Regions from separate parts of the Rummeliibacillus sp. GQ308 genome, predicted to be linked through region 2. Evidence: riboswitches for the same ligand, from Rfam matches in the RefSeq annotation. Region 2 holds a riboswitch; the other holds the start of a gene.
The links. Region 2 has a riboswitch for thiamine pyrophosphate ahead of tenA (thiaminase II). Riboswitches for the same ligand answer to the same signal wherever they lie in the genome.

Region 1: it holds a riboswitch for thiamine pyrophosphate, as region 2 does, so the genes downstream of both, tenA (thiaminase II) here and tenA (thiaminase II) in region 2, are expected to answer to the same signal.

Annotation. Positions count from the first base shown of each region.
Region 1 covers NZ_JCAXDQ010000003.1:165,670-171,134, forward strand. The annotation lists gene AC6CHJ_RS13145 (thiazole synthase) at 1-499, opposite strand, end outside; gene thiS (sulfur carrier protein ThiS) at 501-704, opposite strand; gene tenI (thiazole tautomerase TenI) at 737-1,360, opposite strand; gene tenA (thiaminase II) at 1,360-2,049, opposite strand; TPP riboswitch at 2,154-2,261, opposite strand; gene AC6CHJ_RS13165 (tRNA dihydrouridine synthase) at 2,791-3,759, opposite strand; gene AC6CHJ_RS13170 (polysaccharide deacetylase family protein) at 4,045-5,004, shown strand; gene AC6CHJ_RS13175 (metallophosphoesterase family protein) at 5,199-5,465, shown strand, end outside.
Region 2 covers NZ_JCAXDQ010000005.1:119,059-124,523, forward strand. The annotation lists gene AC6CHJ_RS15110 (GNAT family N-acetyltransferase) at 1-337, opposite strand, end outside; gene AC6CHJ_RS15115 (hypothetical protein) at 480-1,181, shown strand; gene thiE (thiamine phosphate synthase) at 1,237-1,869, opposite strand; gene thiD (bifunctional hydroxymethylpyrimidine kinase/phosphomethylpyrimidine kinase) at 1,814-2,680, opposite strand; gene thiM (hydroxyethylthiazole kinase) at 2,680-3,429, opposite strand; gene tenA (thiaminase II) at 3,416-4,096, opposite strand; TPP riboswitch at 4,158-4,256, opposite strand; TPP riboswitch at 4,311-4,409, opposite strand; gene AC6CHJ_RS15140 (GNAT family N-acetyltransferase) at 4,481-4,909, opposite strand; gene AC6CHJ_RS15145 (hypothetical protein) at 4,936-5,465, opposite strand, start outside.

The DNA.
Region 1 (5,465 bases), on a different contig from region 2:
TAAGCGGGTTGATAATGCCTTGACCAGAACCTATTGGAGAAGCGCCAGGCATGATTGCATGGACGCCTAATTCTTGCAATCTTTTAGCTAGCAATACATCATCTGAGATATAAGGAAGGACAATAAATCCTTCTTTCAATAATTCTTCAGATGCCTTATATGTTTCGAACGGGTCAGGCAACAGGGTTTTTTGGCAACCGATGACTTCGACTTTAATCATGTCACATAAGCCAGATGCCTTTGCCAGCTTGGCGATGCGAACCGCTTCTGCAGCCGTAGTGGCCCCTGCTGTATTGGGTAATAGTTTATACTTCGCTAAATCTATTTTCTCCAGGAAATTCGGCTGGCTCGCCTCAAAAATATTCATTCTTCTAACGGCAAACGTAAGGATATCCGTTCCTGATACTTCCACGGCTTCTTTCTGAATATCAAAGTTTGGGTACTTTCCTGTTCCTAATAAAAGTCTTGATTGAAATTCATATGGCCCAATTTTCAACATTTCATCCACCTCCAACAAAGTGTACAATCTCTATTTTGTCGCCATCTGATACAGCTGTGTCGAAATAGCGACTTTTGTCTAAAATGTTATGATTTAATTCCATAATGAAAACCTTAGATTCTAATCCAAAGTGATGAATCACATCTGACACAACTCTTATTTGCTCGGGAACTTCTAGAGATTCACCATTTATTTGGAGTCTCATCCGCTCACTTCCTTTTACGTGTGCTAATCAATTTATTTTGATAAAGGACTTTCCGTTAACCTCAATTTTGCAGAATACTTTTTCGCTGCCTGTACTGGATTGTTTGCCAACATCACTCCTGACAAGACTGCAATCCCGCTTGCTCCTGCTTCCAACACTCGTTCTACATTCTCAAATTGAATTCCGCCAATCGCAATCACTGGAACTTTTACGTTCATAGTTAATTCCTTTAATTTTTCTAGGCCTCGTGGTTCTTTGTCCGGCTTGGATTGTGAAGGGAAGATATGGCCATATATCACATAATCTGCGCCACATTCACTCGCATATATCGCTTCTTCTACTGTGTGAACCGAACATCCTAGCCGTAATGCTGGAAAAACATCCTTCACAACCGCGATATCCAAACTATGATTAGCTAGTTGAACGCCCTTCACCTTTGTGACCGCTCCGACGTCCAGTCGATCGTTGATGATGATTTTATCCAAAGGCACACCTTCTGCCTTCAGTTGATTTACGATTTCCATTAGTTCTCTGGCAGTTCTCTGCTTTTCACGGATATGGAAAGCATCAATGAATGGATGAATATCTTTGGCGATCCGAATCATTTCAGGAATAGGCTGTCTGCCTGTCGAAACAATATGCAGCTCTCGATTCATTAGCCTCTCACCATCGAATCCTTATTCACGATTGGCCAATCTTCATGCTGATAAGCCATCTCCCAAAATGAATATTCGTATTGGCTGCTGATCATAAAATGCTCGAGCATTTGCAAGCGATCTGATTCTGTAACCCTCTCAGCAATCTCATCGATTCGCTCGATTTGCTCCACCACTTTTTCATGGAACCAATCGCCACCGTATGCAGCAATCCACTCTTGATAGATTGGTTGATTTGGCGTATTTCCCTTTAAACGCTGACCGATTTCATCATAAAGCCAATAGCATGGAAGAAGCGCTGCAATAATATCACCAATATGACCAGTAAATGCCGCTCGATATAGATGAGATGTGTACGCATAGGCAGTGGGAGCAGGCTTAAACTCAGCAATTTCAGCATCAGTAATTCCTAATTGCTTTGAAAAATTAGCATGCAGACTCAGTTCTGCTTCAGCTGTACCCTGTACATGAATAGCCATGCGAGCCGTTGTGTGCAAATCAGGTGCCTTTGCTCCCGCCAATGCCTGCACTCTGGCAAAATGAGAAAGATAATAAGAATCCTGCAACACGTAATAGCGGAAGCTTTCTAATGGCAAGCTTCCATCAGCTATCCCTGTCACAAAAGGATGCTGAAAACTTGCTTCCCAAATAGAATCTGCCTCTAGTCGTAACTGCTCTGAAAATTTCATCATAATCCCTCCAAAAATAGTGTTAGGAAAATGGAATAAAAAAACCCCACTTTCCTTTACGCAAAGAAAGTGGGTATTAGAAATTATATGTATCAAAAAATAAAATTTCTGCCGTGCCACTTCCCTACGTTGGTATAAACCAAATCAGGTTCCAAGAGTCTCAAAGTCACACTTTGATCTCAGCCATTCTAATGGCACCCCTAGTGGTAAATCATATGAAGTTTTAGTAACATTCGATATTATCTTAACATTATTGAATGGATTGTCAAGGACAGATATGGTGAAATTTAGTAACATCCCTTTCCTTAGGATTGATTGCTGTTGGGCACCTAATCACAGCACAACGTAATTTTCAATTTGAAAATCTTTATCTCTTTTTATAACCTTTTTGCGGGCGACCATATTTTACTTCATTTAGGACAGATAGGACTTAAATTGCTAACTTTCGGAAGTAAACTTGTGAAGAGCGGTTGTAAATCGGGTGGATGCGGTGGTAAATCTTCCAGGAACAGTTGTATCTCACCACCGAACGGTTGTAAATATAGGAATGCTACCGCCACTCTATTACTTACGATATGTAAACTTCCTTATATAATCCGAGCTTCTCCATAGTCCTTCTCTTTTCTAGTTAAAAATTTTATTATATTGTAGTCTCACAAGACACCCGTTATAACTAAAAAAGATTATCTCAATCACGGGCTGAGATAATCTTTTTCCTTTTTTAGGTTTGGCTATTGCTTTCTAATCAACATTCTTTACTTCAAAACCATCAATCAGCGCACGCACTTCATCCGTAGATTTCGTGTGCATCAATTGATTTCGCAATTCGCCAGCACCAGGAAATCCTTTGACATAGATCTTGAAGAAACGATGAAGTCCCGAAATGGAACGTGGCACTAGTTCTTGATATTGATCGTGCAAATCTAGCTGATATCTTAAAAGATCTAGAAGCTCCTGGCTGCTATGCTCTCTTGGTTCTTTTTCAAACGCAAACGGATTTTTAAAGATACCGCGACCAATCATGATGCCGTCTATTCCATATTGTTCAGCAAGCTCAAGACCTTTTTGTCGGTCAGGAATGTCTCCATTGATGGTAAGCATTGTGTCAGGTGCAATACGGTCACGTAATTCCTTGATTGCCGGAATCATCTCCCAATGGGCATCTACTTTACTCATTTCTTTTCTTGTTCGCAAATGAATCGAAAGGTTGGCAATATCCTGCTTCAATATATGCGCTAGCCAGTCCTCCCACTCATTTAGATCTGAGTAGCCTAGCCTTGTTTTAACACTAACAGGCAGTCCTCCTGCTTTTGCTGCTTGGATGATTTCTGCAGCTGCATCTGGTCGAAGAATAAGACCGCTACCCTTTCCTCTAGACGCTACGTTTGGAACAGGGCAGCCCATATTAATATCGATGCCTTTGTACCCCATCTCCGCCATTCCGATACTCATTTCACGGAAATACTCGGGCTTGTCTCCCCAGATATGTGCCACCATTGGCTGTTCGTCTTCCGTAAAAGTCAAACGTCCACGCACACTGTTCTTTCCTTCTGGGTGGCAATAACTATCCGTGTTTGTAAACTCGGTGAAAAATACATCCGGACGTCCTGCTTTGCTCACGACATGGCGAAATACAACATCAGTCACATCCTCCATGGGAGCCAGCACAAAGAATGGTCGTGGCAAGTCACGCCAAAAGTTTTCTTTCATATTCATACAAATCCTTTCATCTATATCCTGTACATCCTATTTACATTGTTTATGAATTTAACACATTCTATTTCTAGAGTATAACCTAGCTTTTCTATTTTATCTTTAATCCATTTTTTCTTAAACTCTTTTTTAAAAGAAACCACCAAATACAAACATTTTGTTTTCCTCAAAACTTTTCATAGTGCTGGTAAGTCATATTAATAAAGGTAAATGCATAATAGCGCAAAAATCAGGTTCAATCCATCATACAAAACACACTAAGAAAGAGAGGTTGCTCGAAAGATGAAACGACAAGGAAAAAAGAGAGCGAAAGGGAAAGTCAGCATAGGCTTAGGAGTTATACTCGCAGCAATCCTGCTGGGCGTTTATTTGATTGGCCCTATTGGATCCTCAGCAGATAATGATAATCCTGCGGTTAAAAAAAAGCAGGCCGCAACCCCACAAGAAAAGAAAAGCCAGAAATCGCCGACTGCCTCTTCAAATGTAACCGGACAAGCCGGAAAGAAGAATTCGGATAAAAACCGGAAAATAACGCAAAAAGAAAGGAAAAAGGAAACCGCACATGAGGAAGTTGTACATAAAAAAGCAATCAATCATCTAAAAAAAGAACACAGGAGGAAAACCGTTTATCTGACTTTTGATGACGGCCCTACTCTTGAATCCGGCCATTTGCTTGATATACTTGACCGCTATCATGCTAAAGCAACTTTCTTCATGATTGGCTCTAATATTAAGGCCCATCCTAAAGTAATTAAAAGAATGGTGAATGAAGGGTTTGGGGTCGGGTTGCACAGTATGTCACACGATGCCAATAAACTATACAGCGCAGCAGCCAGTGCACCGCTAAACGAAATGTTGAAAGCTCAAGAAATCCTACAAAATGTTGCGGCAGTACATTCTCAACTCATCCGTTTGCCATATGGAAGCATCCCATATCTAACAATCGATATGCGACTTTTATTAGGGGAACAACACTTTAAAATTTGGGACTGGACTGTGGATTCGGATGATTGGTCATTGAAAGACCAGCGCTATGTCCAAAAAACAATCCGCGATATCCAATCATGGGACAAATTGGGCCAGGCCCCAATTGTTCTGATGCATGATAAACCAGAGACCATCCGCCATTTGCCAAAACTATTAACCTATCTGAATAACAATGGCTATCACACAAAAACCCTAGCCAACAACATGGCGCCATATACCTTTCAATGCAGTAATCGTTGCAGCTTATTTAAATAATCCAGTAGAATAGTGAATAAAGTAGACGTCCATCATATTGGGCGTCTACTTTATTCGTTAAAAATTAGCAGGATTATAAAGCTATTTCATTTTAGAACCTTATTGATTGAATTTTTACAAAACTAGTATAAAAGTAAAAATAGATTTGTTACTATTAAAACAAACCATTTTAACAGTTAAAGGAGATGTGTGTTTTGAAAAGAATCCTAGCTATAAGTGATATTCATGGGGATTTAGAAAAATTCGAGCGACTCTTAGAGCTTGTGCAATATGACAAAAACCTAGATCAATTGCTGTTATTAGGTGATTATGTAGATCGAGGCCCTCATTCGAGAGCCGTTTTGGATAAAGTGATTCAGTTGAAAAGTGAGGGAGCTATTGCTTTAATTGGCAATCATGAAATGATGATGATGGATGCTTTTGATGGTAATCCGATGCATTTGAAAAGATGGCTTTATAAC
Region 2 (5,465 bases):
GCTTCAAATCTTCAATGCCTTTTTGTAAAAGAGCAGTCCCTATCCCCTGCTTCTGATATTCAGGATGAAGATAGATGGCAGCCAATTCAACCCATTGGCCAGTCTGTATATTCGAGTAATTGGCGAAACCAACGATTACTCCCTCTTGTTCAGCCACATAAAAAGGAGATCCAGAATATCTTTTTTCTAACATGTCTGGATTATATGCTTGTGCAAGAAACCGATCCTGCACATCACGCGGTATGATTCCCTCGTATGTTGCATGCCAACTCGTCTGCGCGATTTCTTGGACCTCTTGGATATCTGGATAACTCATTTTCCGAATTACTAACTTCATGTTTTTCTACTCCCTTCTATATAACTCTTTCTAGTTAACTTCTATCTACCACATACTATTTCCTGCTTCTGTTGTTAAATCTAACTTTTACGTTTCACTTTTAAAGAAAAAGGAAATACTATTGTTTAGGGAGTGAAGTCAATTGAACAATAATATGAAAAAGTATCTACCAAAAGCATCACTATTTCTGGCAGCAGGGGTTATCTTAGCAGGGTGCGGCAATGATACCAAAAGCACAAGCCCTCAAAAAGATGGTTCTCAGCCTAAACAAACTGAGAGCAGTAATACAAGGACAAGCAGTAATGAAAATACCGAATTAAAAACTCTAAAAAACCTTTCAAAGGATCCAGATAAAAATGATTCATCAGAAGGTGACTTTGATCTAGTAGGAAAATATGTGAAAGAAAATGATAATGAGATTACGCTAGAGGTTCAAGGAAAACAAGTAGCCATCCAAAAGAATTCATCATTTGAAAGCGACAAAAAAGGTATGAAAGGAGATTGGCAAGACAAGCAAGTGGTTGTGGAAGTATCCACAAATAAAGCCGTTGCAGAAAGCGTTAAGCCAACAGACAAAATGCTCGCAGATCAGGATGGTGTATATGATAGAGATGGGGATGAAAAAGAGATCATTGGCAAACTCGTTAAAAACGATTCAAAAGAGTTAACTCTTCAAACGCCAAATGGCAATAAAACATTCCAGAAAACGCATGACTTTGAATTAGATGATGAAGCGAAATCTCAAAACAAATTGGAAGACAAAACGGTTCGAATCGAGACAGATGAGCATGGTAAAGTAGAGGAACTAAGCTATAGCTGGATTGATCAAGAGGAAACAAAATAATACATGAACTAAAAGCTGCATGAAGTTGTCGCTAAGACATTTCATGCAGCTTTTATTATGCTTTAAAAATAGATTGAAGGGATCCAATCACTGGTCTGCAATCTTCACTTTGGCAGATCGCTGAAATGACGGCCACACCATCTGCTCCGCTCTCTTTTAACGGCTGTGCGTTCTCGACCGTAATTCCACCAATAGCTACAATAGGGAGAGTTGGGTATAGCCTTCGTGCCTCCTGTAAAAATGTAACACCCGCTGGCTTCTTGGCATCTTGTTTAGACTTCGTTTCATATATAGGGCCTATCCCGACATAATCTGCACCTTGATTCACAGCCTGCACCAATTCTTTTTTTGTATGCACTGATACACCAATCATCTTCCCCTTAAATTCCGGCCGTATTTTTTCCAGCGCCATATCTTCTTGCCCGATATGCACACCATCCGCTTCTATCTTCAAAGCCAATTCGATATGATCATTGACAATAAATGGGACCTCATATTGCTTGCAGAGCCTCTGGCACTCACGCGCAAACATTTCAAGATCTTTGCCAGTTAATGCCCCTTTACCCTTTTCACGCAACTGAAACATTGTGATACCAGCCTGTAATGCTTGTTCGAGCACTTGGAGGGGTGGTTCAATGCAGTTTTGCGTGCCCATAATCAGATAAACTACTAAATTCTCTTTCCTCACTAATTGTCACCTCACAGTTGCCGCTTAATTTTTTATACGCAAAATGGTTTGTAGGACCATGTCCATTCCCTATATTTAATGGATGTTGAATAGCTAAATGGACGAATTTTTTCGCTTCTATTATGGCACTTTTTAAAGAGAAGCCCTGTGCCAAAAAAGCGGTTAACGCTGCTGAGAAGGTGCATCCTGTACCGTGTGTTTGAACAGTGGAAATTCGCTTCGTTTGCATTGAAAAGAACGAACCATCTTGAAAAAATACAGTATCTACTGCATCCTTACCTTCTAAATGACCGCCTTTTATAATGACGCATGAAACACCCATTGCAAGCATTGCGTTTGCAGCCTTTTCTAAGTCTTTTGGTCTTTTTATTTCGATTCCGCTTATTACCTCTGCTTCTGGTATGTTTGGCGTAAGAATAGTTGCACGCGGCAATAGGAATTTTTTCAGCGCAGTCACTGCCTCATGTTGTAGCAAAGATGCTCCACCTTTCGCAATCATCACTGGGTCTACTAACAATTGTGTCTCTTTATCTCGCAAACTATGTGCTACAGCTTCAATAATCTCGGCAGAAAACAACATGCCCGTTTTCACCGCTTTTATCGGCATATCCCTCATCACTAATTCGATTTGCTGCTGAACAAATTCTGGTTGGGCTGGGTATATACCTTCAACACCTAGCGTATTTTGTGCAGTCAATGCCGTAATAGCTGATGTGCCAAAAACGCCAAGCTCCTGGAAAGTCTTTAGATCTGCTTGAATACCTGCTCCTCCACCGCTGTCAGAACCGGCAATAGTCATGGCAATATTCATTATGCTCGCCCCCCTGAAACCTGTTGCAATTGATTAAGTACTTCTTGTTGAACAGCACCTAACCATTCCTTCTGGCATGCCATCTCGGCAACCTTTTTATAGTCTTTCAAAACGTCGGTTAAGATAGAAAGGTTATTTCTTTCTACTGCTAAGGCTGCTGTACAAATAGCGCTAAGCAAACACCCCGTACCCGTAATCTTCGTCATGAGCTCATGACCGCCTGCTATATAATCAATACTTTCGCCGTTTGTTGCAATGTCCACCTCGCCGGTGACAATAACAAAACAGTTGTACTGTTTCGCTATAGCTTTTGCTGTCTGCTCGGTATCCATCTCTCCTACGCCGCTGTCTACTCCCTTTGAGTCCCAATTGACACCTGCGATTGCTGCAAGTTCTCCAGTATTGCAGCGAATAAGATCAAATTTAATTTCTCTCAATAGATTCTTCACCGTCTCGCGACGAAAGGCAGTGGCGCCTACGCCTACCGGATCTAGAACGACAGGAATTCCCACTTCATTCGCTTTGCGTCCAGCTACAATCATTGCTTCTTTTGTTCGGCCATTAATGGTACCAATATTAACAAGTAAACCACTTGCAACAGAAACCATATCTCCTACCTCTGCGATTTCATCTGCCATAACTGGCGATGCCCCAATCGCGAGCAGTCCGTTTGCTGTAAAATTTGCTACTACATAATTTGTTATACAGTGGATTAAAGGATTTTTCTGATTTATTTTAAGCAAGCTCATAAGGTGAAAGCTCCTTCCAATTTTCTAAAGACCAGGCCATATCCCAAAACTTGCATTCGTAATAGGCACTCATTTGGAAAAATGCTTTCATCTTTTGATGGTCAGCTGGGTGTTCTTTCGCATACTTATTGAGCATCTGCTTTTGGATGTCCAGTTGATCTTTAAACTCTTTACCGCTATACAATTCAATCCAATCTCTGTATAACTTCTGTGTCGGTTTTTCATCTTTATACGCTTCACCAATACTTTGGTATAACCAAGGACATGGCAGCAACGCGGCAAATGCAACTGGCAGGCTTTCGTTTAGAACGGCGTTATACATATGGTTAATATAATTATTGTTGGCTGGCGCAGGAATAAGCTCCGCTTGTTCTTGTTCTCCAATATGAAGTTCTTTGAAAACAATCCGGTGGAGCTCAAGTTCTGCTTCATTTATACTTCTAGCTGATTCAAGATAATAGGCCATTTCCTGGTTCGTCTCTGATTTGGATGCTGCTATTGCCAATATTTTTGAGTAATGCTTTAAATAAATGGCATCCTGCATCATATAAAATTTAAAGTTCTCCATTGGCAGTGTGCCATGTACTAACCCTTTCACGAATGGGTGTACCATGCTATCATCCCAATATGCATCTGCTTCTTCTCTAACAACTTCATCAAATCTCACTGTTCGTCCTCCTTTAAAGTGGACGTAGACGCAAAAAATCCCTATGAGTAGACATAGAGATTTCATACCTTCATCTGCTCCCTACGTCAGTATTAACTGTCAGGTTCTAAGGGTCAGGTTTTAACCTTCTCAACACTTTCGTGTCCCCCCGCACTAAAATATTTGGTTGGGTACAAAAAAACTCTCCCATAAACGGAGAGCTGCTGTACAAAACGATCATATGTACTTTGCTCCCTACGCCAGTATTAACTGTCAGGTTCTAAGGGTCAGGCTTAAACCTTCTCAACACTTTCGTGTCCCCCTGCAAATATTTAAGTTATATTCATCGTACCATTCAACTGGATGCCATTCAAGGATAAAACAAGCATAGCTTTTTACAACATATTAGAATTCTTTCTTAAACACATAACTTACCTTGTCGTACCCCATCTTTTCTTCATAAAAACGGTGTGCCTTCGTACGTTGCAATCCAGAAGATAAGGCCACACACTCATACTTATATTCTTTCGCCCATGCTTCTACAAATTCAAGCAACTCTTCTCCATAACCGAACGAGCGCTTAGATGTATCTGTCACTAAATCACATACCCATATATATCTTCCATAATAAAGTGTAATCATTGGCTGGAATCCGACCACCGCAACTATTTCATCAGAGTCAACGAGTGCATAGAGCTTATACTGTTCCTTTTCCATCGCTTCCATCACTAATTCTACATATGTGTTTATATCTAAATGTGTTCTGAGTTGGCTCATGACCGGAAAGGCATCCATAATTTCATCTTTTGAGTTTAAATTTTTTATCATTTTCATAAAAACACCTCCTAGATTATCGATACTCATTCATAAAGATCCCGACTTCCCTTTTCGAAACGTTCCGGAAAGCGTAAAATGATATCCCCGTTTGAAAAGCTTTCTCCATTATTAGTAAATTCAATCGGCTCTTTTACACCAGGCTTGACATTCGGTCTCCATCCAAAATTAAACGAATCTCCTTCCTCCTCATTTGAGAAGAGCCAATCCGTTTGAACAGGTCTAGCATAATCTTTAATCGTAGCCCAATCTTCTGGAATAGAAAAAACCCCATATGTCTTATGATTCAATAGCACTTTCTCTGTCATTTGAACTGGTGGAATATAAAGACTTTGCCTATCGTAGGTGATATAATCCCGTTGCCTCAGTAGATAAAATGTAAATGAATCCACCTTGTTTTTATGAAAAATATTCCACACATATACATACTTTGGACGTTTTCCATCTTCTATCTTCCATATCATCGGTTCTTCTCGATTATCCACTTCAGCGACTCGCCATTTATTCTTCTTCCAAATCCAATAGCTAAGTCCATAGTCTTTATTCAAAGAAATAA